2 regions of the Brevibacterium sp. H602 genome follow, and region 1 is predicted to be linked to the other one. Evidence: predicted binding sites of a transcription regulator. Region 1 holds the regulator's gene; the other holds the start of a gene.
What was found. The regulator LexA, encoded in region 1, represses DNA repair genes until DNA is damaged. The targets are predictions, from matches to a motif close to TCGAACANNTGTTCGA.
Positions count from the first base shown of each region.

Region 2: the regulator LexA is predicted to act here: its motif matches at 4,638-4,653, upstream of ACSBQT_RS11800 (DUF222 domain-containing protein).

Region 1 covers NZ_JBPIZD010000011.1:83,301-97,996, reverse strand. Annotated here, with positions in the region: gene recA (recombinase RecA) at 1-629, shown strand, start outside; gene ACSBQT_RS10165 (regulatory protein RecX) at 610-1,569, shown strand; gene miaB (tRNA (N6-isopentenyl adenosine(37)-C2)-methylthiotransferase MiaB) at 1,605-3,101, shown strand; gene ACSBQT_RS10155 (hypothetical protein) at 3,103-3,768, shown strand; gene miaA (tRNA (adenosine(37)-N6)-dimethylallyltransferase MiaA) at 3,775-4,695, shown strand; gene dapF (diaminopimelate epimerase) at 4,731-5,720, shown strand; gene ACSBQT_RS10140 (class I SAM-dependent methyltransferase) at 5,723-6,337, opposite strand; gene hflX (GTPase HflX) at 6,467-7,939, shown strand; gene ACSBQT_RS10130 (ATP-dependent DNA helicase) at 7,936-9,906, shown strand; gene lexA (transcriptional repressor LexA) at 9,973-10,728, opposite strand; gene ACSBQT_RS10120 (LysM peptidoglycan-binding domain-containing protein) at 10,963-11,301, shown strand; gene ACSBQT_RS10115 (histidinol-phosphate transaminase) at 11,440-12,618, shown strand; gene hisB (imidazoleglycerol-phosphate dehydratase HisB) at 12,615-13,211, shown strand; gene ACSBQT_RS10105 (hypothetical protein) at 13,208-13,810, shown strand; gene hisH (imidazole glycerol phosphate synthase subunit HisH) at 13,807-14,490, shown strand; gene priA (bifunctional 1-(5-phosphoribosyl)-5-((5-phosphoribosylamino)methylideneamino)imidazole-4-carboxamide isomerase/phosphoribosylanthranilate isomerase PriA) at 14,549-14,696, shown strand, end outside.
Region 2 covers NZ_JBPIZD010000014.1:16,552-31,247, reverse strand. Annotated here, with positions in the region: partial or broken gene ACSBQT_RS11825 (glycine betaine ABC transporter substrate-binding protein) at 1-719, shown strand, start outside; gene ACSBQT_RS11820 (Dyp-type peroxidase) at 873-2,204, opposite strand; gene ACSBQT_RS11815 (copper chaperone PCu(A)C) at 2,173-2,766, opposite strand; gene ACSBQT_RS11810 (hypothetical protein) at 3,146-3,841, opposite strand; gene ACSBQT_RS11805 (hypothetical protein) at 3,909-4,502, opposite strand; gene ACSBQT_RS11800 (DUF222 domain-containing protein) at 4,732-6,441, shown strand; gene ACSBQT_RS11795 (N-acetylglucosamine-6-phosphate deacetylase) at 6,524-7,765, opposite strand; gene ACSBQT_RS11790 (S9 family peptidase) at 8,007-10,022, opposite strand; gene ACSBQT_RS11785 (hypothetical protein) at 10,237-10,917, opposite strand; gene ACSBQT_RS11780 (ATP-binding protein) at 11,049-12,617, opposite strand; gene ACSBQT_RS11775 (response regulator transcription factor) at 12,614-13,366, opposite strand; gene mnhG (monovalent cation/H(+) antiporter subunit G) at 13,356-13,751, opposite strand; gene ACSBQT_RS11765 (monovalent cation/H+ antiporter complex subunit F) at 13,741-14,280, opposite strand; gene ACSBQT_RS11760 (Na+/H+ antiporter subunit E) at 14,277-14,696, opposite strand, start outside.

The DNA.
Region 1 (14,696 bases):
CCGTCGCGGCCCTTGTGCCCAAGGCCGAAATCGAAGGCGAGATGGGCGACAGCCACGTCGGTCTGCAGGCTCGCCTGATGTCGCAGGCTCTGCGTAAGATCACCGGCGCCCTGGCCCAGTCGAAGACCACCGCGATCTTCATCAACCAGCTGCGTGAGAAGGTCGGCGTCTTCTTCGGTTCCCCGGAGACCACCTCGGGCGGTAAGGCGCTGAAGTTCTACGCCTCCGTGCGCATCGACGTCCGTCGCATCGAGACCCTCAAGGAAGGTCAGGACGCGGTCGGCAACCGGACGCGTGCGAAGATCGTGAAGAACAAGGTCGCTCCGCCGTTCAAGCAGGCCGAGTTCGACATCCTCTACGGCCACGGCATCTCCCGCGAAGGCAGCCTCATCGATATGGGCGTCGACAACGGCATCGTGCGCAAGTCCGGATCCTGGTTCACCTACGACGGTGATCAGCTGGGGCAGGGCAAGGAGAACGTCCGCAACTTCCTCCGCGACAATCCGGGCCTCGCCGAAGAGATCGAGCTGAAGATCAAGCACAAGCTGGGTCTCATCCAGGTCGACGAACCCGAGGAAGGCGCCGAGTTGGCCGGAGAAGCACAGACGGATGACGTCGAAGTCTCCTGACGCTTCGTCGACTGACGACGAATTCGCCGGCCACGAGCCCGCCGCATCGACCGACACGGTCGGTGCGGGGGACTCGGGTCGGACCGATTCGCCTCAGACCGAGACACTCTCGCAGCTGCGCAGTGCGATCTCGGAGATCGACCAACGTCATGCCGAAGGGGAGGCCGGTTTCTTCGCCGGTCTCTCCGGACTCAATGACGATGATGTCACCGGTGGCAATGGTCGAACTGCCAAACGAAAGAGCTCGGGGTCGAAGCGCAAGAAGAACTCCAGCGGCTGGAAGCGACAGCAGCAGGAACCGGACAACGGGTGGGTCGAAGGCGGTACCGACTCGACTCCGGATTTCATCGACGTCCCTGATTTCCTTGCGGCCGAGAATGATGGTCCAGATTTCCTGGCGAGCGGTGGCGATGTCGCGCCTGACTTCGCTGCCGGTCCCGGGCTGAGCTTCGACGACGACGAAGACGACGCTCCCGACTTCGACGCGGATTACGCGCAGGCGAAGAAGACGGCGATGAACATGCTCGCGATGCGCGACCACTCCAGCGACGAACTGCGCAAGAAACTCCTCAAACGCGACCTCATGCCCGAAGCGATCGATGTCCTCATCGAGAAGCTGCAGAATTCGCGTCTGCTCAACGACGAAGAATTCGCCCACCGCTTCGCACGGGCACAGCGCGAGAACCGGAAACTCTCCCGGTCCGTGCTCAAACGCGAACTGAGCAAGAAGGGCATCAGCCCCGAACTCGCCTCCGACGCCGTGGCCGATATCGACGGCGAGGAAGAGCTCGCCCGCGAAGTCGCCGAGAAGAAAGCCGCCTCTACCAGGCGCCTCGACTATGCGGTGCGGGAGCGCCGAATCCTCGGCATGCTCGCCCGCCGCGGCTTCCCCTCGGCGATCTGCATCAAGGTCACACGGGAAGTGCTCGCAGAAGACTGAAACGCCTTCCGGGGAACGGCTAGAATGGGTGCGCCATGACTGAACTGATTGAATCCCCGACGACATCCGGAACCACCCCTCGCAGCTACGAGGTCAAGACCTACGGATGCCAGATGAACGTGCACGACTCCGAGCGTCTGTCCGGACTGCTCGACGATGCCGGCTACGTTCAGGCGAACACCGACGACCAGGCAGACGTCGTCGTCTTCAACACCTGCGCCGTCCGCGAGAACGCGGACAACCGCCTCTACGGCAACCTCGGCCAGCTCGCGAAGGTCAAAGAGAACCACCCCGGCCTCCAGATCGCCGTCGGCGGATGCATGGCACAGAAGGACCGCGACACCATCGTGAAGAAGGCGCCCTGGGTCGACGTGGTCTTCGGCACCCACAACATGGGATCCCTGCCGGCGCTGCTCGAACGCGCCCGCCACAACGAGGAAGCCCAGGTCGAGATCCTCGAAAGCCTCGACGTCTTCCCCTCCACCCTGCCCAGCCGCCGCGAATCCCAGCACTCCGGCTGGGTATCGATCTCGGTCGGCTGCAACAACACGTGCACCTTCTGCATCGTGCCCAGCCTGCGGGGCAAAGAGAAGGACCGCCGTCCCGGCGACATCCTCGCCGAAGTCGAAGCACTCGTCTCCGACGGAGTCGTCGAAGTCACCCTGCTCGGGCAGAACGTCAACTCCTACGGCGCCGAATTCCGTGACAAGGGCGCATTCGCAAAACTGCTGCGCGCCGTCGGCAACGTCGATGGAATCGAGCGGGTCCGCTTCACCAGCCCGCACCCGGCCGCATTCTCCGACGACGTCATCGACGCGATGGCAGAGACCCCGACCGTCATGCCGCAGCTGCACATGCCGCTGCAGTCCGGTTCGGACACGATCCTCAAATCCATGCGCCGCTCATACCGCACCAAGCGGTTCATGAACATCCTCGACTCCGTGCGCGAACGCATCCCGCACGCAGCCATCACCACCGACATCATCGTCGGCTTCCCCGGAGAGACCGAAGAGGACTTCCAAGGCACGATGGACATCGTCCGCCGTGCCCGCTTCTCACAGGCCTTCACCTTCCAGTACTCCATCCGCCCCGGCACACCGGCGGCCACGATGGACAACCAGGTGCCGAAGGACGTCGTGCAGGAGCGGTTCGAACGCCTCACCGCGCTCCAGGATGAGATCGCCTGGGACGAGAACAAAGCCCAGGTCGGTCGTGAGGTCGAAGTGCTCGTGACCAAGCTGCCCCACGACGAGTGCCCACGACTGAGCGGTCGCGCCGAAGACAACCGCCTCGTCCACGTCGGAATCCCCGAAGGCTCCCAGATGCCGCGACCCGGTGATTTCGTCACCGCCACCGTCACCGAGGCGAAGCCCTACTTCCTCCTCGCCGACTCCGGATTCTCCGTACGCCCGTCCCGAGCAGGTGACGCCTACGACCGGGCACAGGCCGACAGCTGCGGCGCACCGAGCCCCGGACAAGGTGCAGCCGGCGCGACGAATCTCGGTATGCCGACCATCCGCCCTCGCGGCTGAGATGGGCGCCTTCGCCATCACCCCGGCAGCCCCGGTGCTGCTCGAGAACATCGACCGCAGCGAGACGGCGCGAATGGTCGAACTGCGGACCGTTATCCGCGACACTCTGAGGACGCAGACCGATTGGGCCCTGCCCATCGAGACCCTGCCACCCGTGGCTGGGCTCGGCGGGTGGGGAATCGACCGCGGCGTCGATACTCGCACCGGTCAGTATCTGTCCGGGACCGAGTGGGTCGACACCGTTGAAGGTCTGACGACGGACGAACGCAGACTCGCCGAGGCGGCCGACCCCGCCATCGTCGTCGTGATCCTTCACGCTCACGCCGTCGGAATCGACATCGGCCCGCTCGGATCGAGCGAGAACCTCCTCCTCCCCATCGACCTGTCCGGAGCCGCAGCAGAGGATGCACCCTTGGCCCCGATCGACGGTGCCGCGGAATTTGATCGTGCTGTCGTCGAAGCAATCACCTCCGGGACGTCAATCGACAACGAAAGACTGCTCGACCTCTGCGACCAAGCAGGGGCCATGGCCGCCAACCTCAGTGTGCTGGCTGCCGGCATCCGCCACGCCGTCGACCAGGGTGCTCGTGTATCGACTCTGGAGCTGGTCGTCGACGAACGTGTCCACGAGGTGCGTTCTGTCTGCGGCACCGGACTCTGGGAGTGATCGTCGATGACTGAGGACACTGCGCCGATCATCACCGTCGTCGGAGCCACTGCCACCGGGAAATCCGACCTGGCGCTGGATCTGGCAGGCCGCCTCGGCGGGGAGATCATCAACACGGATTCGATGCAGTTCTACAGAGGGATGGACATCGGCACGGCGAAGCTGCCGGTCGATGAGCGCCGGGGGATTCCGCATCACCTCATCGATATCCTCGACGTCACCGAAGAGGCGAACGTTCAGGACTTCCAAGCGCGTGCACGCGCAGCGATTGCGGACATCCGGGAGCGCGGACTGCGTCCGATCCTCGTCGGCGGGTCCGGACTCTACGTGCGCGCCGCGGTCGACCATATGGAGTTCCCGGGCACGGATCCCGAGGTGCGAGCCCGCCTCGAGGCCGAGGTCGCAACAGACCGGTGGGCGCTGCACCAGAAACTGCGCAAGCTCGACCCGAAAGCGGCCGAGAAGATCACCGTCAACGACCAACGACGTATCGCCCGAGCCCTCGAAGTCATCGAACTCACAGGACGACCCTTCAGCGCCCAACTGCCGGACTACCAGGAGATCGAACCGACCATCCATCTGGGATTGAGCATGGACCGGGCGATTCTGCATGAGCGCATCGCCGCCCGAGTCGAACTCATGTGGGACCACGGGTGGGTCGACGAAGTGTTGCGACTCCTCGACGTCGGATTGGCCGAAGGCAAGACGGCATCGCGCGCCATCGGATACGCACAGATCCAACGCCACCTGGCCGGAGAACTCACCGTCGCCGAGGCGAAGGAAGAGACGACGATCCGCACAAGGCAGTTCGCACGCCGACAGGACACCTGGTTCCGCCGCGACCCGCGCATCCGCTGGATCGACGGCAGCGCCGCCGACGCCGAACAGAATCTGGCGGCGGCACTCGACGTCCTGAACGGGCACTGAAGACCTGACTGGACGCTCACCGATAAGATGGAGCCATGAGCACTCCGAATACCCCGTTCGCCGCCTGGACCGATGTCAGCTTCCTCAAGGGGCACGGCACCCAGAACGACTTCGTTCTGCTCTCCGACGACGACAGCACACTGGAGATGCATCCCGAAACCGTCGCCACGCTCGCCGACCGACGTGCAGGACTCGGCGCCGACGGCATCATCCGCATCGTCCGCTCCGCAGCCAGCGGCATCCCGGGAGCCGCCGAACAGGCCGACGCCGGTGCCGAATGGTTCATGGACTACTACAACAACGACGGCAGCCTCTCCGAGATGTGCGGCAACGGCGTTCGCGTATTCGCCCACGCACTCGTGACCAGCGGTCGCGTCCCCGCCGATGCCCGCGAGATCCTCGTCGGCACCCGTGACGGCATCAAAGCCGTGCGCACCACCCTCAATCCCGCCCTCGGCGTTCAGACCGGAGACGACGTCGTCGACACCGGCACAGCGGGACCCGGATCGGCCAGCGACGCCTGGTACACGATCGACATGGGCGAATGGTCACTCGACCCCGCGAGCAGCGTGCTCGTGACCACCGGCGGAATCGACGTCGCCCGTCCCGGACTGCGCGTGTCCACCGGCAACCCGCACACCGTCGTCGCCCTGGCCGAGAACTCCGAACTCGCAGCAGCCGAACTGCGCGATGCCCCCGTCCTCGACCCCGTCCCGGCACAGGGATCCAATGTCGAATACATCGTCATGGAACCCGCCCGATCCGATGTGGCCGGGGGAGAAGGCGCCCTGCGCATGCGCGTGTTCGAACGCGGCGTCGGTGAGACCCGCTCCTGCGGAACCGGCGCCTGCGCGGCAGCGATCGCAGCCCACCACTGGGCAGGCGAGAAGTCACCTCTGCAGTGGAGAGTCGACGTGCCCGGCGGTCAGCTGCGCATCGAAATCGAACCCAACGCCGAAGGCACGAGCGGACGCGTCAGCCTTGCCGGCCCCGCGGTCCTCGTCGCCAGCGGCACGATCGGCTGAGCTCAGTCGCGTTCGACCGTGAGCACGCGGAAGCCCTTCGACGATCCCGTGCGCACGACCTCGAATCCGTCGCCGAGCATCCCGGCGATCCACTTCTGCAGGGAATCGGCGCCGAGGTTCTTCGACACGACGAGATCGGCGCGGCCGCCCGGCGCCAGACGCGGCAGCCAGGTCTCCAAGAGTTCGTGCAGCGCTTCCTTGCCGATGCGGATCGGCGGATTCGACCGGATCGCGGCGAACTGCAGGTCGGCGGGAACATCAGCGGCGGTGACGGTGTTGATCGTATCGAGACCCAGCCTGCGCGCATTCGCCGCGGTGGTCTCCAGGGACCGGGAGTTGACGTCGAGTGCCCACACTCGAACATCCACCTCGGCGTCCTGGGCATCCAAGGCCGTGTGCAGGGCGATCGGCCCCCAACCGCAGCCGAGATCGAGGATATCGCCGGCCGGCGGCTCAGCCAGATGCCGCAGCAGCACAGCGGTGCCGAGGTCGAGGCGAGTGGGCGAGAACGTGCCGGATACGGTTTCGACGGTGACGGCGCGGCCGGCCAGATCGAGGTTGAGTACCCGCGACTTGGCCTCGCTGCTCGGCGATTCGGTGAAATAGTGCTCTGACACCGTTTCAGTCTAGACGGCTGTGGGAGAATTGATGGACACCACCGTCGGTGCGAATCGCCTGGACCGGTGGCAAGCATGACGACGTCCGCACGAGAAGTTCCGTGCGGGCGGCAGAGAACAAAGGAATGAATGACGTCTGAAGACAAGGAGCGTCGCAACGCGATGCTCGATCGTGTGCTCTCCCGAGGCGCCCAAGCCCTCGATGATCACGACACCACCCAGGGCGATGACCAGTTCGACCTCGCCGAGCGCGCCGCCCTCACCCGCGTCGCCGGACTCTCCACCGAGCTCGAAGACATCACCGAGGTCGAATACCGTCAGGTCCGCCTCGAACGCGTCGTCCTCGCCGGCATCTGGAACACCACCCAGGCCGAAGCCGAGAACTCGATCCGCGAACTCGCCGCACTCGCCGAAACCGCCGGTTCCGAGGTCCTCGACGCGCTCATCCAGCGTCGCGACAAGCCGGACCCGGGCACCTACCTCGGCAAAGGCAAGGCTGCCGAACTCGCCGAGGTCGTCGCCTCCGTCGGCGCCGACACCGTGATCATCGACTCCGAACTCGCCCCCAGCCAGAGGCGCGGACTCGAGGACGTCATCAAGGTCAAGGTCGTCGACCGCGTCGCGCTCATCCTCGACATCTTCGCCCAGCACGCGAAATCCCGCGAAGGCAAGGCCCAGGTCGAACTCGCCCAACTCGAATACCTCCTGCCGCGACTGCGCGGTTGGGGTGAGTCCCTGTCCCGTCAGGCCGGCGGCCGTGTCGCCGGCGGTGCCGGAATCGGCTCCCGCGGACCCGGTGAGACGAAGATCGAACTCGACCGTCGTCGTATCCGTACGCGCATGTCGAAGCTGCGCCGCGAGATCAACGCCATGGCGCCCTCCCGCGAGACCAAGCGGAAGAACCGCGCCCGCCACCACGTACCCTCCGTCGCGATCGTCGGCTACACGAACGCGGGCAAGTCCTCCCTGCTCAACCTGCTCACCGACGCCGAGGTGATGGTGCAGAACGCCCTGTTCGCCACCCTCGATCCGACCGTCCGGCAGGCGAAGACCGCCGACGGCCTCGTCTTCACCTACACCGACACCGTCGGGTTCGTCCGCAACCTGCCCCACCAGCTCGTCGAGGCCTTCCGCTCGACCCTGGAGGAAGCCGCCGGCTCGGATCTGCTCCTCCACGTCGTCGATGCCTCCCACCCGGATCCGCACGGACAGATCCAGGCCGTGCGCGACGTCCTCAAAGACGTCGAGACCGGGGATATCCCCGAACTCCTCGTGTTCAACAAGGCAGATATCGCCGAGGAGGCCGTGATCACCGGCCTGCGCGCGGAGTATCCCGACGCCCAGTTCGTCTCCGCAGTCTCGAAGGAAGGGATCGATGACCTCATCGAGGCCATCGAGAACCGCCTTCCCGTCCCGGACATCGACATGACCGTGCTCATTCCCTATGAACGCGGTGACCTCGTGTCGAAGATCTACGCCCTCGGCACGGTCGAACACGAGTCGCACGGCACGGAGGGCACCAGCCTGCAGGCCAAGGTGCCGACCGAGCTCGTCGACGAACTGCGCGAATTCCAACGTCCGGACCTGGTCATCGACGAGTGAAGGCAGTCGACACCCTCCTCGAATCCGCTGTCGGCGCCATCGGCGGATCGCCACGCGAGGGTCAGCAGGAGATGGCGCAGGCGGTCGCCTCGTCGCTGGACAAGGGAATCCATCTGCTCGTGCAGGCGGGAACCGGCACCGGCAAATCTTTGGCCTACCTGGTGCCGGCGGCCGAGTACGTCACCCGCACCGGCGGGAAGGTCGTCGTTTCAACGGCGACCCTGGCCCTGCAGACGCAGATCATCCACCGCGACCTGCCCCGGCTGTTCAAGGCCGTGAAGAAGGACCTCGATCCGCTGCCCCGGGCGGCACTGCTCAAGGGGCGCCGGAACTATGTGTGCAAGCACAAGCTCGCCGGCGGGTACCCCGACGAGGGCGAGGGCATGCTCTTCGACCTCGGTGCCGACGCCGAGGCGGGACGCAAACCCACCGAACGCTCCGGGCTGGGGGAGGAGATCCAGCGGATCCGCACCTGGGAGAAGACCACTGACACCGGCGACCGCGACGATCTCCTACCCGGCGTCAGCGATCGTGCCTGGTCACAGGTGTCCGTCAACGCCTTCGACTGCCTCGGTTCGAACTGTCCGCTGTTCACCGAATGCTTCGCCGAAATCGCCCGGAACAATGCCGCCGAAGCCGATATCGTCGTGACGAACCATGCCCTGCTGGCCATCGACGCCTTCGGGGAATCGAACGTGCTGCCCGAACACGATGTCATCATCATCGACGAGGCCCACGAGCTCAAGGACCGGGTCACCAGCGCCCTGTCCGGGCAGATCAACACGAGCATGCTCTCGGCCGCGACGAGTTCCGTACGCAAACACACCACCGTCCAGGACGGCGTCGTGTCTCTGCTCGACTCCGCCGCGGCGGCACTCGAACGTGCGCAGACCTCGGTGCCCGAGGGGCTCATCCTCCACATGAGCGAGACGCTCGGACTGGCTCTGGCGCAGATCCGCGATTCTGCCCGCCAGATCATCAACGACATCGGCGGCAAGACCGAGGAGGCCGACGCGGGCCGGCAGATGGCCAAGGCACGCTGCCAGGAGATCTTCGAACTCGCCGAACGCTTCTGCGACCCGGGAAAGAACGACGTCATCTGGCTGTCGCGTTCGACCTTCCGCGAGAAGGAGACGACGAATCTCGTCGTCGCACCCTTGAGCGTGGCCGGGACCATGCGCAACGGCATCTTCGAAGAATCCACGGTCGTGGCCACCTCGGCGACTCTGTCCCTGGGTGGCAACTTCGACGCAGTGGCAGCCTCGTTGGGACTCTTCGGACCCGACGCCCCGAAATGGGACAGCCTCGATGTCGGATCACCCTTCGACTACGGCAAACAGGGCATCCTCTATGTCGCCTCCCACCTGCCCAAGCCCGGACGCAGCGGACTGAGCGTAGAAGCACTGACCGAACTCGAACAACTCGTCGAATCCTCGAACGGCGGGGCACTGGGCCTGTTCTCCTCCCGGGCGGCGGCCCACGCGGCAGCCGAACACCTGCGGAAGAAGTTCGATTTCCCGATCCTGCTCCAAGGCGATGACGGCCTGCCGGCGCTGGTCTCTCAGTTCACAGCCGACGACCAGACCTGCCTGTTCGGAACCATGTCACTGTGGCAGGGAGTCGATGTGCCGGGACGGACGAACCGCCTGGTCATCATCGACCGTCTGCCGTTCCCCCGTCCCGACGACCCGCTCATGCAGGCGCGGGCACGCGATGCCGACCAGCGGGGAGTCAACGGATTCATGGCGGTGTCGGCCACGCATGCCGCCCTGCGCCTGGCTCAGGGAGCCGGACGCCTCATCCGGTCGACCAAGGACAGGGGAGTGGTGGCCGTGCTCGACTCGCGGCTGCGCTCGGCCCGGTATGCCGGGTTCCTCGTCAATTCGATGCCGCGGATGTGGCCGACGACGAATTCCGGCCTCGTCCGCAAGAGCCTGGCGAGGCTGGCCGAAACCGACGAAGGATGACACAAAGGCCCGCGACCGATTCGGTCGCGGGCCTTTGCGTTCAGACTGCGGAGAGCCGACGGAAGATCAGAGGCGGCGGATGACGGCGACGACGAGGCCCATGATCTGCGCGTAGGTGCCGTCGATGGGTTCGTAGTTCTCGTTCTGCGGCATCAGCCACTGCTGACCGGCCTTGCGTTTGAGGGTCTTCACCGTGGCCTCGCCGTCGAGGAGGGCGGCGACGATCTGACCGTTGTCAGCGGTGTGCTGCTTGCGCACCACCACCCAGTCGTCGTGGCAGATGGCGGCTTCGATCATCGAATCGCCGACGACCTTGAGCAGGAACATCTCACCGGAGCCGACGACCTGGGTCGGCAGGGAGAAGACATCGTCGACTTCCTGCTCGGCCAGGATCGGGCCACCGGCGGCGATGCGTCCGACGACGGGCACCTGCACGGTGTTGTTGGCGAGCTCCTCGTACTTCGCGCGCTCTGCCTCTTCCTCTTCGAACGGATTGACCACTTCGATCGCACGCGGGCGCTTCGGGTCGCGGCGGACATAGCCGAGGCGTTCGAGCTGGGAGAGCTGGTGGGCGACGCTGGAGAGGGAGGCCAGCCCGGCGGCCTTGCCGATCTCGCGCATGCTCGGCGGGTAGCCGTTGGTCACGACCGCGCGTTCGATGGTCTCAAGCACGAGACGCTGACGGGGAGTGAGGCGGAAGTCGCCCTCACCGGATGACCCCTCAGGGATCTGGACGACGTCGTCATCGGTGCGAGCGGCAGCGATCTCGCTGGCAACATCTTCGTTGCGAGGCCTGCCTCTGCCTCGTTTGTTCTGAACCATTGCTCGTTCCCCTTCGTTCTATTCCCTGCCGCTGAACGCCGTGATCTCCGCTTCGGAAATTCTCGTGTCAGTGCCGACTGAGATGGTTCTGACAGATCAATCAACAACGCTGGTTCCCTCTCATTGTCGCATAGATGTTCGAGTTGGACTGGACATTTGTTCGATTGGCATGTTGAATAGAACAGACGTTCTACCGATTACTGGTGGAATCGTACGAATGAAAGAGGTAATGCGATGTCTGCACAGAACACCGAGCTGCACCTGACCCCTCGTGGACGCCAGGCTGTGCGCCTTCTCCGGACCCTGCTCGTCGCTCTCGTCGTCATCGGCGGAGCGGTCCTCCTCGCCACCCAGTCGTTCTCGGCAGCTGCCGTCGCCGAATCGGAGACGGAGAGCATCGGCATCGACGCCGAGGCAGTCGTCGTCGGTGAGGGCGAATCGCTGTGGACCGTGGCTTCGAACCTCGGCATCGACCGCGACACCCGCGATGTCGTTGCCGATATCGTCGAGCTCAACCACCTGGACACACCGACGGTTCACCCCGGCCAGACCCTCGACGTCCCCGTCCGCTGAGGTCGGACCCTGCTCGACCGGCAGGGCGCCGGCCCGACCGGCACCGCGCTGACCCGTTCGATCGGGTGAGCCGACCGGCGTATCTCGATGCCCGACCCGCCGCCCGGGCGGCGGGGGCCTCTCGGTAGAATGATCGCCGTGGGAAACATCGACTCTCTGCCAGTGCGTTCAGACCTCGTCGGCCTCAAGCCCTACGGGGCTCCGCACCTCAATGTGCCGGTCCAACTCAACGTCAACGAGAACGCCTATCCGCTTCCGGACGTCGTCGCCGACAGTATGCGCGCCGCCGTCGACGATCACTTCGCCGGACTCAACCGATATCCCGATCGCGAATTCACCGCACTGCGCGAACACCTCGTCACCTATCTGGACGGTGTGAACGAACGCGCCAGAGACTCCGTCGACCTCGACCCCTCCATGATCTGGGCCGCCAACGGCTCGAACGAAGTGCTCAGCCATATCGTCCAAGCCTTTGGCGGACCGGGCCGCACCGTCGTCGGCTTCACCCCCTCCTATTCGATGCACCCGCTCATCACCACGGGCACGGGTGCCGAATGGCAGCACGTCGAACGCAAGGACGACTTCACCCTCGACGCCGAGACGGTCGCCGCCGAGGTGGCGCGTGCGAACCCGGACATCGTCTTCCTGTGCACCCCGAACAATCCGACCGGGACCTCGATCGGTCTCGACGTCATCGAAGCCGCCTACGACAACTGCGCAGGGATAGTCATCGTCGACGAGGCGTATGCGGAATTCTCCCGTCCCGCCAAGTCTTCGGCGATGACTCTGCTTGAGGGCCGGCCCCGCCTCGTCGTCTCCCGCACCATGAGCAAGGCCTTCGCCTGTGCCGGCCTGCGCCTGGGCTACGCCATCGCCGCACCCGAGCTCATCGACGTCCTCCGCCTCGTCCGCCTGCCTTACCACCTGTCCGAGGTCACCCAGGTGCTGGCCTGCACGGCACTCGAACATGCCGAACTGCTGCTGGGCAACGTCGACCGACTCATCGACGCGCGCAATCGGATGTCCAGCCACCTCGCCGAGGCGGGCTTCACCGTCCACGACAGCGATTCGAACTTCGTTCTCTTCGGCAACATCGCCTCACCGGCCGATCTGTGGCAGAAGCTCCTTGACCGCGGAGTCCTCATCCGCGATATCGGCATCACCGGCCACGCTCGCGTCAACGCCGGCACCGAGGAGGAGACCGAAGCGTTCCTCAACGCCATCGACGACATCCTCGCCGAATCCCCGGACATCCTCGCGGATCGTCCGCAGTCTCCGACCCCGTCATCAGCCGCCCCGACGAAAGGCACTCCATGAGGCAGGCCCAGAACTCACGCACCACGTCCGAGTCCACGGTGTCCGTGTCCGTCAACCTCGACGGCACCGGCACTTCGAACATCTCGACGAGCGTGCCGTTCTTCGACCATATGCTCACCGCCCTGTCGAAGCACTCGATGATCGACCTCGACATCACCGCCACCGGCGACACGCACATCGACGTCCACCACACCGTCGAAGACACCTCGATCGTGCTCGGCCAGACCCTGCGCGAAGCTCTCGGCGACAAGGTCGGCATCCGCCGCTACGGCTTCGCCGCCGTGCCACTGGACGAGGCCTTGGCCCAGTGCGTCGTCGACGTCTCCGGTCGCCCCTACTTCGTCCACGAAGGCGAGCCCGAAGGCCAGCAGTACCACCTCATCGGCGGTCACTTCACCGGTTCGATGACCTCACACTCGCTGGAATCGATCGCCTTCAACGGCGGACTGACCGTCCACCTCGACCTGGTGCGCGGTCGCGATCCGCACCACATCGTCGAAGCCGAGTTCAAGGCCTTCGCCCGCGCGCTGCGCGAAGCCGTCGAAACCGATCCGCGCAGCAACTCCGTTCCCAGCACCAAGGGAGTCCTGTGAGCACGACCGTCATCGTGACCCCGTTCGGGGTCGCCCAACAGCTGGCCGCCGCGTGCGTGCTGTCGAACATCTCAGGCACCATCGTGCCGATCGGCGAGTTCAGCGGAATCGTACTCGCCGACACGGATGTCAAAGCCGGCAACGAGGCGGCCGCAGCGATCTCGAAGCTCGCAGGCAAACATGAGGTCCTCCTCCTCGTGCGCAGCGAAGAGCAGATCGACGCCGGCCACTTCCGCCACGGCGCCCGAGAATCCGATGTGCCGGCCGGGCTGGCGCTGAAGAACCTGCCCGATGTGCTCGAAGGTCTCCTGCTCGAAACCGTTGCCGCAGAGGACGTCGAGGGCAATATTCCGACCTCGTCGATGACGAAGCTGCAGGCTAGTGCAGCCACGATGAGCCCTGGCCGGGCCGCCATGGCACGCACCGCTCTGCTGTGGATCATCGCCGCCGTCCTCGCCGGACTCGTCATGGCCTTCGGCATTGCTCTGGCCCTCGGCGGGAACACCACCGCCTGGGTCGTCGCCGCACTCGGTGCCATCGTCCTCGGGTTCTCCCTGTGGAGGATCTGGTCGGTGCTGAGCAAGGGGGCGAAGCGATGACGACTGTCGCCGTCCTCGACTACGGTGCCGGAAACGTCCGTTCCGCCGTTCGTGCGGTCGCCGCGGCCGGTGCCGAGGTCACGCTCACGGCCGATCACGATGTCATCAACGACTCCGACGGACTGCTGGTTCCGGGCGTCGGCGCGTTTTCGGCCGTGATGGCCGGACTGGAGGACGTCGGGGGAGTCGACCTCATCCGGGCACGCCACGAACAAGGGCGACCGCTGCTCGGCATCTGCGTCGGCCTTCAGGTGTTCTTCGCCCGCGGAGTCGAACACGGAGTCAAGACCGAGGGCATCGGTCTGTGGCCCGGAGCCGTCACCGGCCTCGAGGCACCGGTCATCCCGCATATGGGATGGTCGAAGGTCAACGCTCCCGCAGACTCGGCCATGTTCGACGGCATCGGTGACGAACGCTTCTACTTCGTCCACTCCTACGCTGCGACCGAGCCGCCGGCGAACGCGACGGTGACGACCGCCCGCCACGGCAATGACTTCATCGCTGCTGTCGAAGACGGAACCACCTGGGCAGCACAGTTCCATCCCGAGAAATCCGCCGAGGCGGGCGCCAAGCTCCTGCGCAACTGGCTCGCCTCGTTCGCCGCCGACAGCAGCCCGGGCAACGGTTCGGGCGGCACCGACAGCTCCGGCACCGACCCCACAGACTCACTCAGCTCCTGACCGAGCACACCGACTATGGTTGCCTCAAACCCCGTGGCACCCTGGCAGAAAGGTCACAATGACAGACAGTTCGAACAAGCTGGTCCTCCTCCCCGCCGTCGACGTCGCCGACGGCAAGGCCGTCCGCCTCGTCCAGGGCGAAGCCGGAACCGAAACCGACTACGGTTCACCCATCGACGCCGCTCAGGACTTCGAGAGCCGCGGCG
Region 2 (14,696 bases), on a different contig from region 1:
TCGAGAAGCTCGGATACGAGCCAGAGCTGGAGACGATCTCCGGGGCTGCGATCCTCTGTGCGGGAGTGGCGAACGGCGACATCGACATCTACCCCTCCGCCTGGCCGGAGAAGACCCACAAGCAGTACATGGATGAGTACGGCGACAAGATCGAGGACATCAGCACCTACTACGACGAGGCGCAGAACACGATCGTCGTGCCCGACTATGTCGACATCGATTCGATGGATGAGCTCAAAGACAATGCCGACGAGTTCGACGGCAAGATCGTCGGCATCGAACCCGGAGCCGGTCTCACCAAGGTGACGAAGGATTCGATGATGCCTGCCTACGACCTGGAGAAGGACTTCGAGCTCGTCACCTCCTCGACCCCGGCCATGCTCACCGAGCTGGGCAATGCCATCGATGCGAAGGAAGACATCGTCGTCACCCTGTGGCGTCCGTTCTGGGCGAACAACGCCTTCGTCGTCAAGGAGCTCAAGGATCCGCAGAACGCCATGGGCGATCCGGAGAAGATGCACTTCCTCGGCACCGACGGCTTCAGCGAGGACAACCCCGAGGCTGCCGAGCTCATCAAGGGGATCAAGCTCGACGACAAGACGTACGGAGAGCTTGAGGACCTCATCGTCAACGAGTACGAAGAAGGTCAGGAAGGCGACGCCGTCGACCAGTGGATCAAGGACAATCCGAAGGCCTTCGACTCCGAGATCACCGACTGAGTCACTGCTCTCATCGGGCAGAACCGAGTCCTGACGCACCGCAGTGAGCACGGACATTGCGCGGCCGCCGTTCCCGCTTCTGCGGGTCCGGCGGCCGCTCGTTTTCAGTGAGGACGCGGCCGTGCCTGCCTGTCCGGCGGCCGCGCCGCTTCCTCACCCGTCGAACAGCTCCTGCCCGACGTACCCGTCTTCGGTCGCTCCGGGCGGGATCGCCCACACGGTCGACCCGATCGGGGTCGTCCATTCGTTGAGCAGGTCCACCTCGGCGAGGCGGCGATGGATCGGCAGGAACTGCCGTTCGATATCGGCCTGGAAGGACGCGAACAGCAGCCCCGAATCCCCGCCCGCACCGGTCTCGTAGTTGAACGTGCGCCGGTGGATCTGCACCTCCGGACCCAGTCCGTCGCGGGCTCGGGCGATATGCGCGACCTGTGAGATCTTCGTCAGTCCGCGCTGATCGACCGCGGTGAAGTCCGGGACGTCGAACTCGTCCTCACCCGACAGCGGTGCCCCGGTGCCCATGGTCCGCCCGACCGAGAACTCCCGTGCCGGCCGGTCGGCCTGATCCCAGGTGTCGAGGTTCATCGCGATATCGCGCAGAACCAGCGTCGTTCCCCCACGCATCCATACCGGCAGATGCGCTCCGAGGTCGGCCGGCGGCTCCCCGCGAGCGGAGAACACCGGGTTCGCGGTCTTCGTGCCCTGTCCCCAGATGATCCGCGCGAAGTCCTCGGATCCGGGTCCCGGATTCGCCGTGCCATCGAGCTGACCGAAGAGATTCCGCTGGGTCTTCCCCTCCCCCGTGCTGCCGTAGGCACGTCGGAATCCGTCCCGCTGCCAGGCCACCTCGGCGAACGAGCGCGAATCCTTGAACAGCATGCGCCGAGCATGTGCCAAGGTCAGCGGGTCGTCGCCGCAGAACTGCAGGAGCAGGTCGCCCTTGCATCGGTCCTCATCGAGGCGATCGATCGAGAACGCCTCCAAGGGCTTGAGCCAGTCCGGAACATGCTCCTTTCCGGCCAGGGCAACCAGCCTGGCTCCGAATCCGAAAGTCACTGTCAGCCGGGCAGGGTCGACGGCGAGTTCGGATTCGGAGTCGGCCAAGGGCGCCCGCCCCTGCGTCAGCGCAGCCGCATCCGCGGTGAGGAGCCGCAGCCAGCGCACCGCCTCCGCGGCCTTGGTTCCGGGCTTGAGCGTGAATGCGATGAAGTGCCCATAGGCCTGTGGTGGGGTTTCGACCCCGGATTGATGAGTGCCGTAGAACGGCACGGTCTGCGGCCCATTCGCGCCATCCAGATCTCGCCGAGGCGGCCCGCCGTCACCAACGCTCGTGCCCTGTGATCCGGGACCGCGGCCGAGCGCGAATCCGGCCGTGGCACCGACGACGCCTGCACCGCCGGCCGCGGCCGCCGAGGTCAGGAGACCTCGGCGGCTGAAGCCGGGGCGACCGGACTCAGTGGTCACCGTGGTCGCCGTGGTCGTCACTGGAGCCTTCGGCTTCACCGGGCGCGTAGTCTTCCTGAGCTCCGGAGTACTCCTTGGCCACGGCTGTGACCTCGACGGTCTCGTCGTCGGCGGTGACGAGGTCGAGCTTGATCTGCTCGCCCGGCTTGATCGCCTTCTTCAGCCCCATGATCATGATGTGATCGCCTCCGGGCTCGAAGCGGAGGCTCTCTCCCGCCGGGATGGTGAAGCCGCCCTTCTTCTCCTGCATGGACATTCCGCCCGAGCCGTCGCCTTCGGTTTCGTGGAGTTGGACCATCTCCGCGTCCGCGTATTTCGCCTCGACGAGGTTGATGTCGGCGTCGGTGTTGTTCTTCAGCTCCCCGAAGACTGCGGTCATTCCGTCGTCGGCGGCCTTGACCCAAGCGCCGTCGAAGCTGAGCGCTTCGGCGTCGACTGCGCTTTCCGAGGATTCCGCCGAGGCGGAGCCGCTGCCGTCGGTCTGTTCCGAACCGGCGGCCCTGCGGTCGTCTTGGCCGCAGCCGGCCAGGCCGATGGCGACGGCGATGGGCAGGGCAAGGGCCAGGGTGATGTTCTTTCGCATGATGTCTGCACTTTCGTCATTCAGGTGCAGTCGAGAGCACGTGTCGGCGCGCCGCGGTCGCCTACTGGCGCGGGCAGTCCCGCGTGTCCTCTGTCGTCAGACGACGAGGATCTTCGGTCGCAGAGTCTCTGCTGCTCGAAGCTGCGGGCGCTCAGCCACACCGCGTTCGTATGCCTGCGCGCAGCTCGTGCGAGTGCAAGCGTGCAGGGCACGTGCTGGCTGGGATGCCGGAGCACGTGTCTTCTGCGCGCAGCGGTGTGCGCGGACGTGTTCGACTGTCACCGAGGGGCGGCCCGCCGCTGTCTGGGCGGTCACCCGAAGATGGATGGTCACCCGGGAAACCAGGTGTGGGTCGGCGCTGCAAACGCCGATTGGGATGTCAGCCGAACGCGGGAGGGCCGCGGCGGTAGTTCGGGCCGACCACCGCCGATGTGACCGGCTGCGGCACCCGGAACGAAGCGCAGAGCTTGCAGAACGGTTCGTCGGCCAGGACTCCGGCCGCCTCGGCGAGGGCTCGCAGTGCGCCGATCACCGGGCCCAGGGCCAGCTGCAGAATGCTGAGGACGATGTCCTCACCGCGCTTGAGGATCACGGCGGTGACGAGGACGGCGACGACGTGTGCGATGACCATCCCCACCGAGGTGGCCCCGTGGCTCGCATGTCCGAGAGCGGATGCGGCAGGACCGAGGTCAAGGGAGCCGGAGGCTGGGACGATGTGTCCGGCGTGGGCGTGGAGGGCCGCCTCGGCGGAGGTGGATCCGGTACCAGCGGCCCCGGCCTGCCCGCTTCCGGATTGAGCGGTTCCCGCGTGGGTCCCCGCATGGGCGAAGGTGTGTGCGGACCAGCTCATCGTCAGGTGCATGAGCACCTGTCCGAGGCCGAGCAGACCGGCCAGAGTCAGGTAGCCCAGACGCCTGCCGGCGACGATCATCGCCGCCCAGAGAACGAGAACGAAGACGACCACAATGCCCGGAATCGAGACGCCGCCACCGGCACCGAGGTGCATGAGCAGGGCCAGGAGGGTCGTGAAGAGGGCGGCGGCGAGCGCACGCACGGACTTCGTCCATCCGGTCATGGGCCCTCCTCTCAGCTCGCTCCCACATTCTACTCAATGTAGAACAATTTCGGGAAGGCGGCAGAGCCTACATCCGCAGCCAGGTATCGGCGGTCTTCTTGACCATGGCACCGGCATCAGCGGCAACATCGCCCCAGGCGACGAGGTTGCCATCGGGGTCAGTGGTGGAGTCGGAGAGGACGACGACGTCGAAGTTGCACACAAGACCCGCCATCGCCGAGGCGTAGACGGCTCCGGGGGTGCCCGCCGAGGAGGCGTTGGCATCGGCATCGCCTCCCGCCTGGGCGGCGGGGTCAGTGGTGACTTGGCCCGCTCCGGCCCCGGGCACGCCCGTGGTGGCGTCGGCGCCGGGCACGGCCGCGGTGGCGTCGGCTCCGGCGATGATGATCCGGTCGACGGAGAGGTCATGCAGACCTGCGGCCAGATCGTCGACGCCTTCGAACACATCCGGACTCTTGGACCGGAGCACAAGATCCTCTTCATCAGGGACGAAGATGCTCAGCTCCCCGTCGGGAGTGTCGGCGAGGTCGGCCTTCGTCGACGCGAAGATGAGCACACCGCCCACAGCGCGGGTGCGGGTGACGATATCGCCGAGGGTCTCCATGGCGTCATCGCTGGGGTAGCTGGCGTCGTCGGTGTCAATGAGGAGCAGGGCATCCATACTCCAATCGTGCCACGACCGACTGACACATTCGAAGCCGGTTCACCTCAGCTGCAGCCGACACCGCCCCTGACCTGCACTGATTCAACGAGGCTTGTCGATATTCTCGAACTGTGACGAACATCAGAATTATGTTCGAAACTTTTTTCGAGCATCTATAGCGTTCCACACATTATGAGCGTACACTGGATTCCAACAACAACGATGTTGGTGAACGGAATTCATCCCCATGACCCTCACTCCCGAACGCAGCTCCGATCATTCCGATCGGAACGCCGACAACTCCCCGCAGACCAGCGGTCACCCGCTGCTCGCCGACAAGGAGTGGGCAGATCTCAGCCGCTTCGCGCCCGAGGTCACCTCGTCGATCACTCAGCTGATGAGCCTCAAAGACGAGCTGCGCGCGTTCGATCGCCCCATGGGACCAGATCAGGCCATCATGCTCGCCGATGGGGTCGAGGCGATCACACGCATCAACGATGCATTGTCGACGCTCGCACTCTCCGTCTGCGAACGCGTCGGAACCCCCAGCGATTTCGGCGCCAAGTCGACGAAGTCGCTCATCGAGAATCGATTCAACCTCACCGGCGCGGAGGCGAACCGTCGGACCGATATGGCCAAGAACCTCGGCGGACGCGTCGACATGGCCGGACAGGCTCTGCCGCCTCTCTACCCAGTCGTCGCAGATGCCCTCCATGCCGGCACGATCTCCGCCGCCCAGGCGTCTGTCATCGAAGACTGCATGCGCAAGCTGCCCACGTGGGTCAGTCAGGCGGTCCGCACCGACGTCGAGACGCGCTTGGTCGACAACGCACCCAAGGTCCGTCTCAAGGATCTGCGCGAGATCTTCGGCAAGCTCATGGGCTATATCGACCCGGACGGCGCAGAACCGAATGACTCGGCCGACCGCTCTGCGTACAACATGTCCATGCGTTCCAAGGCCAACGGCGACTGGGAGCTGCGTGGACTGCTCGACCCCGTCACCGGCGGCACTCTCAACGGACTTCTGACCTCACGAATCCAGTCTGCGGGAGAAGACGACAAGGCCGGTGCCGATAACGCTGGTGCCGAATCAACAGCCGCAGACGGGGCCGATGGAGCGATAGGCGCATTCGGTTCCGCGACCGCGGGCAATCCCGCCACTGCGACCGCTGCTTCTGAGAGAACGAACTCGCCGCTTCCTGACAAAGAGCTGCTGGAGATCGTCGATGCGGTGCTCTCCGGTGACCGGTATGACGCGAAGCGAGTTCCGGAACCCGATCTCAACGCAGTCCGCACGACCCGGACTCCGGCCGACGTCCCCGGCGTCGGTGTTCGTGAGGACGGCGGTTTCGTCGACGTCAGCGCTGAACAGCCCTCGGCGCGCGAATGGATCTACGAACGATTCGCCGGCCTCGTCACGACGATCGACAAGCAGCGGACGACTGCAGGAGCGCCTTATGCTCTCGTCATCAACGCCATCGCCGAAGATCTGGCCAACGGCACGGGACACGGCACCACGGGCGCCGACAATCCCATTCCCATCACGGAACTGATGAGAAACGGCCTCAACGGCTCGCTGTTCTTCCACCTCATGAGCGACAAGGCCAAGACAATGCAGGTGGCCACAGAACAGCGCTTCGCCAATCGCAAACAGCTGGCAGTGATCACCGCCCGTGACCGAGGTTGCACCTTCCCTGGCTGCGATGCCCCTCCCGGTTGGTGCGACGCCAACCATGTGTGGCCGTGGGCACTCGGCGGCAAGACCGAGATCAACAATCTCGCGCTGCTCTGCAGCTATCACCACCACCTGCTCGACCGCACCGATTGGGACACGGTGATGCTCTTCGACGGGCGACCGGCCTACATACCGCCCGCCGCAAAGGACCCGGCTCGTAAGCCGATCCTCCACGCCCGCTTCATCGCGGACGACATCGTCGACTCCCTGTTCGACAAATAGCCTCCCCCGCTTTCAGGGGACAACTGTGCCCACTTTCCAAGTTCAGCCGGATTCAACTCGGTTCTGCCATGTTCGGCTGGGTTCAGTCCCCCAACGAAGAGGCCCGGATGCTCATGTCCTCATCGAGCAGCAGGAGGTCAGCCGACATTCCGGGAGCCAACAGGCTGCCCGCACCGGCGGCACCGGCGGTACCGCCCGTCGCATGCAGAGAATCGCCCGACTCCGGCATTCCGCCCCCCGCACGCAATGGAACGAACCCTGCGGACTGCACAGCGTCGAACGGACTGAGTCCCACCTCGGCGACTGCCCGCTTCACAGCCTCGTCCATCGTCAACGTGGACCCCGCGATGGCGCCCTGAGTGCCATCCGCGGTGACCAGGCGCGCTACCGAAGCCTTGACTTCGACGGGGAGCGAACCGAGGTGATAGCTCCCATCATGCAGGCCGGTCGCCGCCATGGCGTCAGTGATGAGAGCAAGGCGCCCGGGCGCGAGTTCGTGGAGCATACGCGCGACCGGGGCGACGACGTGGACGCCGTCATTGATGAGTTCGACGGTGACGTGCTCGGCCTCGGCCGCGGCGAGGACCGGTCCCGGAGCACGGTGATGGATTCCGGGCATCGCATTGAACGCGTGGGTGAGGATGCTCGCCCCCATTTCGAAGGCCTGCGCGGCCAGCGCATAATCGGCAGCCGTGTGACCGACGGCCACGCGCACCCCTGCCGCAGAGAACCGACCGATCGCATCGAGAGCACCGGGAAGCTCGGGAGCGATCGTGATCTGCGAAAGAGTTCCATCGGCCGCCTCGAGGATCGCTTCGACCGCCTCCGGAGTCGGCGATGTGAGCACTTCGGGCGCATGCGCACCTTTGAAATCCGGGGACAGGAACGGGCCTTCGGCGTGCAGGCCCATGACCATGGCTCGCTCACTGACGAGTCCGGCGCCCGCGCGCAGGGACTCACACAGCCCCTCGATCGTGTCGGAGACGTAGGACAGAGCGAGCCTGCCGGTGCCATGGGCCCGGTGTACGTCGAGGATCGCATCGATCCCCTCGCTCCCGTCCTCGGCGCTCGCACCGCCCGCACCGTGACAGTGGATATCGACGAAAGCGGGAGCCACGTATCCGCCGGCGGCGTCGATGACATCAACTCTCGCCGAGGCGGCCCTGTCCTTCCAGCCGTCCCCGCGGCCCCGTGCCGTGACCGTTCCATCGGCGATCGCGATCCACGTGTCAGCGGTCTCCTCGGAGAACGTCGCCCGATCGCCGTCGAGGATGCGCGCATTGTGGATGACCGCCTCGGCGGGGATCTGTTCGGTCTGTGTCATCAGGGTCCTTCCATCGCTCTGCGAACGCCTCATTCAGGGTACGGAATCGGTTGGTGAATTTCCCCTTCAGAAGGGTCACGTCTAACAGGGTGTCGATCGGTGAGCAGTCCACGTGCGGGGTCTCGACAAATCGGCTGTCGGCTCACCGCAGGGCGCGGACGAGCCAGCTACCGCCCCAGCGCGGGGCCGGACGAACCGACTGCTGCCCCCACCTCAGGAAACCGACGAACCAACTGTCGGCTCACCCCAGGGTGCGGACTCGATTCGCGTCGATGCCGAGCACATGCGTATCGAGGAACGCGAGCACGGTGCGGTACCAGACCTCGGCGTTCCCGCGGCCGAGGATCCAATGCCCCTCGTCGGGGAAGTAGAGGAACCGATGCTGAGTGTCGCCATCGGCATCGAGCGGAGTCTTCGCCCGAGTGAGCAGATCCAACCACAGCTCCTGACCCTGACCGATCGGCACCCGGTAGTCCTTGTCGCCGTGGATGACGAGCATCGGCACTTCGATGTCATCGGCGAACAGGTGCGGCGAATACTCCGCCGACTGCTCCCGCATCGCCTGATCCCACGACGAATTGTCCGTCGTCCGTCCCATCGACGTGGTGTTCCACAGCGAGGCGTGGGTGACGATGCACTTGAACGCGTTGCCGGTGTGCCCGGCCACCCAGTTGGCCATGTACCCGCCGTAGGACCCGCCGGCCAGGGCGACGCGTTCGGAATCGATGTCCGCCCTCTCCCCTGCGACCTCGGTCAGCGCCATGATGTCTGTGAAGGGAGTGCCGCCGAGCTGCTGCTGACCGCGGTCGATCATCGCCTGCCCGTAGCCGGTGGAGATCGCCGGATCCGGCAGCAGCACCGCATAGCCGGCAGCTGCGAAGGGACCTGGGTTCCACCGGTAGGTCCAGGCATTCCACGATCCCCACGGTCCTCCGTGGGCGAAGACGACGAGCGGGTGCGGCCCCTCCCCCTCCGGCAGCACCAGCCACGCACGGATCGGCGTGCCATCCTCGGCACGGACCTCCACCTCGGTGAGGGTGCCTTCTTCCTCGAGCACCGTCGCCGGGTTCGCGAGCTCGCTGATGACCCCGGTTCCGAGGTCGACGGAGATCGGCAGCGGCGCGACATCGATCGCCGAGGCGGTCGCCACGACCGTGTCCTCGCGCAGAGCCAGCCCCGAGAACGAATACTTCTGATCGACTCCCCCGACCAGCCGCCGAGGCTGAGCATCCTTGATGTCACCGATGAAGATGCTGCCGCGACCGTGATCATCCGCGGTGGCCACGATGGTCGAACCGTCCACCCAGATCGGGGAGAACCAGAAATCACCATCCGGCCACACCGGATTCAGTTCCGCCGTCTCGAGATCGAGGACCATGAGTTCGGCCGCGAGGCTGGTCTGCGGAGTCCAGTTCTGTACGCGAGTGACCAGTGCTTTCGTCCCGTCGGGGCTGATGGCCTCGATGTCGAAGCTGTGATCGGCAGCCGGTTTCGTCAGACGGTGCAGTTCGGGTTCCCCGTCGAGGTCCACGCGCCAGATCTCACTGGCCTCGAGCTGCCCGGGGATCGGCTTCTCAAGCTGGACGAGGACGAAGCGGGCTTCGTCGTCGATGGCCCAATCGACCAAACGGCCGGACGGCAGAGACAGGTAGCGGAAGTCTAAGCCCGACGGGGCACTCAGCTCGTCACTGACTTCGGGAAAGTCGGTGGCCGCCTCATCGAGGGTGGCCACGGCCAGGGTCTGCCGGCCCGGCCCCAGATCATGATCCCAACGACGGACGGGGAAACCGGTGTGGAGGATTCCGCTGACCTTCGCGTCGCTGCGTTCGGAGCTGAATTCCTGATGGTCGTTTTCGTCGGCGGCCCACGTATGGACGGGGAACTCGACGATGATGGTCTCGCCCTTGACCTCGATGCGGGAGAAACCGCCCTCGTGATCGGCAAGCTTGCGGGCCTCACCGTTGTCCGGCAGCGCCCACAGGCTCGGAGATTCGGCATCCTTGCCGTCCTCGCCCTTGCGCTTGGAGGCGAAGACGATCGTGCCGTTCTCACTCAGCGCGGCCGGTCCCACGGACTGACCGCCGCGAGTGATGCGTCGGGGCGTCTCCCCGCTGATATCGGCGAGGTGGCTGAGGGAGGAATTCCCCTCGGAATTGAGAAACGAGTACTGGGCGATGACGCGGCCGCTCTGATTCGTCAAGAGGCCTTGCAGGCGGCGGGCGTCGAGGAGTCGGGTCACTGCGTCGTGGGTCGTCATCTTCCCATCCTAGATCCCCACGTTCGTTCCGGGGTGAAATCCAGAGAAACCTCAGATCGCCGAGGCGGTCGACCGCTATGATGACCGGTCGAAGTCACCGAGGCGGTCGGCCGCTGTGATGACCGACCCGGGTCACCGAGGCGGTCGACCGGATCGCGGGCGCATTTCCTTCGCGGGCGCCTGATCGCCACGTCGTTCGGCGCTCCCTGGCACGTCAGTGGAAACTCGGTGACGGAACCTTCTCACCATCGATCGTCACCGTCGGCAACATCTTCTTGAAGTCCTCCGCCACTTCGGTGTTCGTCTTCGGTGTGCGCATCTCGATGGACAGATTCACCAGGCGCCCGTTGATCTTGTAGCCAGTCTGCACCCCGAAGGCATAAGTCGGTTCGTTGTTGATAGCGAGGATCTCGGTCGGGCCGAGTTCACCCTGATAGCTCCAGAACTCGCCCGCGGCCAGCGACCCCGTCTGCTCGGCCAACACCTGTGAGTCCTGTTCGGAGAAGTTGTACCGCCTCTTCTGATCGACCACTTCCTGAGCACTGTCACCGTATTCGTCGGTGCAGTTGACGAGGATGGTATCGCCGCGAGTCGTGTCGTCGCCGTGGTTGAAGACATGGAACTGCTCGGTGCTTCCGGTGCTGTCTCTCCAGTCATCGCCGATCGCGAAGGTGACTTCGACCGGGCAGCTGCTGCCGAACGTCACGGAAGTCTTCGTCATCCCCTCGGGGATGCCGGCTTCGGTGGGCTTGCCCGTGGGCTCGGGTCCGGCGGTCTCCTGCACGCCGATGCGCACCGGCCCGGCGGACTTGTCTTCCGTGCGGACCTGGAATACCGAGCATCCGCTGAGGAGGACCGTCAGTGCGAGAGTGCCGGCGGCCGCGGCTCGTCGCACAGAGGCGGGTCTGCCCGAGGCAGGGTTTCCAGGCGCGGGCCTGCCCGAAGCAGGACTCCCTGAAGCGGGTCTCTTCGCCGCGAATATCCCCACTGAGGAGAAATCCGATGCTATGCGCCCAGTCACTAGTCTCATTGCTGGTCACCTTGCCGGCGACGGTCTGGGTACCCCGCTTCCGGGCCATTCTGATTCGGCTGAGCCTGCCCATACCTGTGCTGAGGCGTCTGCGGACCGGAATTGGGCTGGCTTCCGACAGGTGGTTGTCCGGCGGGCTGCTGGCCGACGTTCTGGGGTCCCGAATTGGGCTGACCGCCCGCGTATGACTGGCCGAAATTCTGCGGCCCGGAATTGGGCTGACTCCCCACAGGGGGCTGCCCGAAGTTCTGCTGACCCGAGTGCGGCTGACTTCCGACCGGCGGCTGTCCGGGCTGCCGCGGCCCGGAACTCTGCGGCCCTGAATTCTGAGGGCCCGAGTGCGGCTGGCTGCCGACCGGCGGCTGGCCATAACCCGGGTTCTGTCCTCCGCCGTTCGGGGCCTGCCGCGGCGGTTTGAACTGCGAATGCTGACCGGAATCCGGCGGGAACCCGCCGGAGACGGATTCGCCCGTCCGACGATTGACCAGGTTCCCGTCGACCCGCTCGAGACGACGCTTCGACGTCCGCCGCGGAGTGCCGAGGATCCGTCCCTGCAGTTCAGCCTCATTGGGCTGACGCGGAGGCAGGAATCCGGGCGCCTGCCGCGAATCCGCCTGCTGCACCGGCTGCACCGCATGCGAACCGGCAGCGACCCGATCCATATGATCCGACATCTGCGGAACGGTCACGGGTGCGGCATCGGCGAGGACAGGGAGGACCATGCGCACCGAGGTGCCCACGCCCTCCTGGCTGAAAAGCTGCACGGATCCGCCGTGCCGGGTGACGATGGCGCGCACGAGCGAGAGGCCCATGCCGGAGCCGGCGACCGCTCGCACACGTGAACCGCGGGAGAGCTCGTCCCAGACGTTCTCCTGCTCGGCCAGCGGGATGCCGCTGCCCGTATCCGCGACCTCGACGACGACCCAGCGGTGCCCGTCGATGATCTGCTCATTGGCGCGCAGCTCAACGACTTCGGCCTGCGACGAGTATTTGAGGGCATTGCCCAGCAGGTTGAGGATTGCGGTGAGCAGCAGATCCTCCTCACCGGCGACATCGGGCAGCCGCCACGGAGCACGGGCGACGGTCGCCACAATCATCCGGTCCTCGGCCCCCGGCGCCGTCGACGCATCCTCGACGGCCTGATGGATGAGCGCATCGAGATCGACGCGGGCGTATTCGATGATGCGGGTCTCGACGTCGGCGAGCTTGCGCAGATCGGCCAGCAGTCGGGCTACCCGGCGCGAGGACACGTCGACCTGCTTGGCGGCCGGCTCCACCTCGCTGAGCGTTCCGCCGTCGCGGACGACCTCGCGGATGCTCGCCGCCGAGGTGCGCAGCGCCGTCAGCGGATTCTTCAGCTCATGGTCGAGTCGGATGAGCATCCGATTGCGCTTTGTCATCGAATCCTCGGCCGCGGCCGTCTCGATGGATTCCCGCAGCGCGGCCTCACGCCTCTTCAGATACCGCCAGCCGAACCAGGCACCGACGGCCAGACCGCCGAGCACGATGACGAGCAGCAGCAGGAACAGCCAGACTTGGATCTCGAAGACAAGGAAGTTCGTCATAGACGGCTCTGTCCGTCCTCGCCGCGGACCTCACCGACGAAACGGTAGCCGCGCCCCTGCACGGTGGCGATCCACCGCGGTTCTGCGGCGTCCTCGCCGAGCACGCGACGCAGCTCGGCAACCCGGGAGTCCACGGCGCGAGTGCCCACGGCCTCTTCGAATCCCCACAGCACTTCGAGCAGCCGAGAGCGTTCGATGAGTTCTTCCTTGTGCACCATGAGGTACTCGAGCAGGGTGAAGCCCTTCGGAGTGATGACGAGTTCACGCTGCCCCAGCCACGCCCTGCGTCCGACACGGTCGACGCGCAGGCCGAAGCTGGACACGAGCACCGGCGCCGTGGCCAAGGGCGGCCCGTCATTGCGCGTGCGCCGCAGCACGGCACGGATGCGCGCGACGAGCTCGTGCGGATCGAAGGGTTTGTTGAGGTAGTCGTCGGCACCCTCTTCGAGCGCCATCGCCCTCTCCACGCCCTCGCCGACCTGGGTCAGCAGCAGCACCGGAACCCAGTTCTCCTCCTGCCGCAGGCGGCGCAGCACCTGCCGGCCGTCGGCTCCGGGCATGAGCACGTCGAGGACGCACACATCGGGTTTGTGACGATGGATCTCGTCGAGAGCGAGCAGTCCGTCGCTGGCAGGCAGCACCCGGAATCCGGAGCGTTCGAGGAACGGTACGACCGCTCCGAGGACGTCCGGCTCATCATCGGCGACTAAGACGAGTGGTTGGGGCTCGGTGTGATTGTCAGCCGTCATGGTGGTCTGTTCCGGTTCCTCTCTGGCGTTCCCAGGCGATCTCTCGGGCCTCGGCACGGTCGACCGCCTCGGCGAGTTCATCTCGGTACAGCATAGATCGACGCAGGTGTTTGGTGCGATATCCGGCGCGGCCGACCATATGGGTGGCGACGGGAATCGTCACGAGCTGGAAGGAGATGATGATCGCCAGAGTCGTCACCGTCGCCCAGGTCGGGAACTGGATCGCGATCGCCACAGCGACGAGCATCAGGCCCAGCACCTGGGGTTTCGCACTCGCGTGCATGCGCGAGAGTAGGTCAGCGAAGCGGACGAGACCGACCGCGGCGGCCAGGGACAGGACAGCTCCGAGGAAGATGAGCACGGCCGAGATGATGTCAAGAACCACGATTGCTCTCCTCTCCGTCGCCGTTCGAAATATGCTCGGCGTCATCGGGTCCCGGATCGGGTCCGGTGCCCTCGCCCTCTCCGCCGCTGTCGGCGTGGGCGTCGTAGGTGGGATCCGCGATCTCGGTGACGTCGTCGCTGGGCCGAGCCTGGGGCTCAGAGGCCGCTCCGGGACTCGGCTCGTCCGCGTCGCGGGGCATATGCCAATCCGAGGCGCTGAACTCGGACAGCGCCCCCGCCTCGGCGCCGGGAGTCATCGAATCGGACTTCGACACATACCGCGACACGCTCACCGAACCGACGAAACCGAGCATCGCGAGGACGATGAGCACGGGCAGCAGATCCGTCCGGTCGGACAGGGCCATATACCCGCCGAGGCCGCACATGATCGCCGCCAGCACGACGTCGGTGCCGATCATGCGGTCGAGGATCGACGGACCGCGGACGATCCGGAAGAGCGCAATGACGACCGAGGCGGCCAACAGCACCGAACCGGCGACGACGAGGGTGTGGAGGACGATCTCATTCATGAGCGGCCTCCTTCGGCCTCGGCCAGCGGATCCGGTCTGGCCCGCAGTGCGGCGAGGTCACGGTGCGAACCGAGTGTGCGGATGAGCAGCTCTTCGATGTAGTAGACCTGCGCTTTCGCCTTGCGCACCTTCTCATCGGAATCGCAGTCGAGGAAGTGCAGGTAGAGCATGCCCATGGCGCGATCGCTGTCGATGATGATCGAGCCGGGGATGAGGCTGGCGGTATCGGCGATGAGGGTGAGCACGAGGTCCGAGCTCGTTCGCAGATCGCAGGCGACGACCGACCCGGCGCCGACCGCTTTGCGGCGGAACGCATACCAGGCGACTTCGATGGAGGCGTGGAGGACCGAATAGAGGAACCACAGACCGAACACCGTCGCATGCCAGACGTTGAACCGTCCGGAGAGCACGACGGG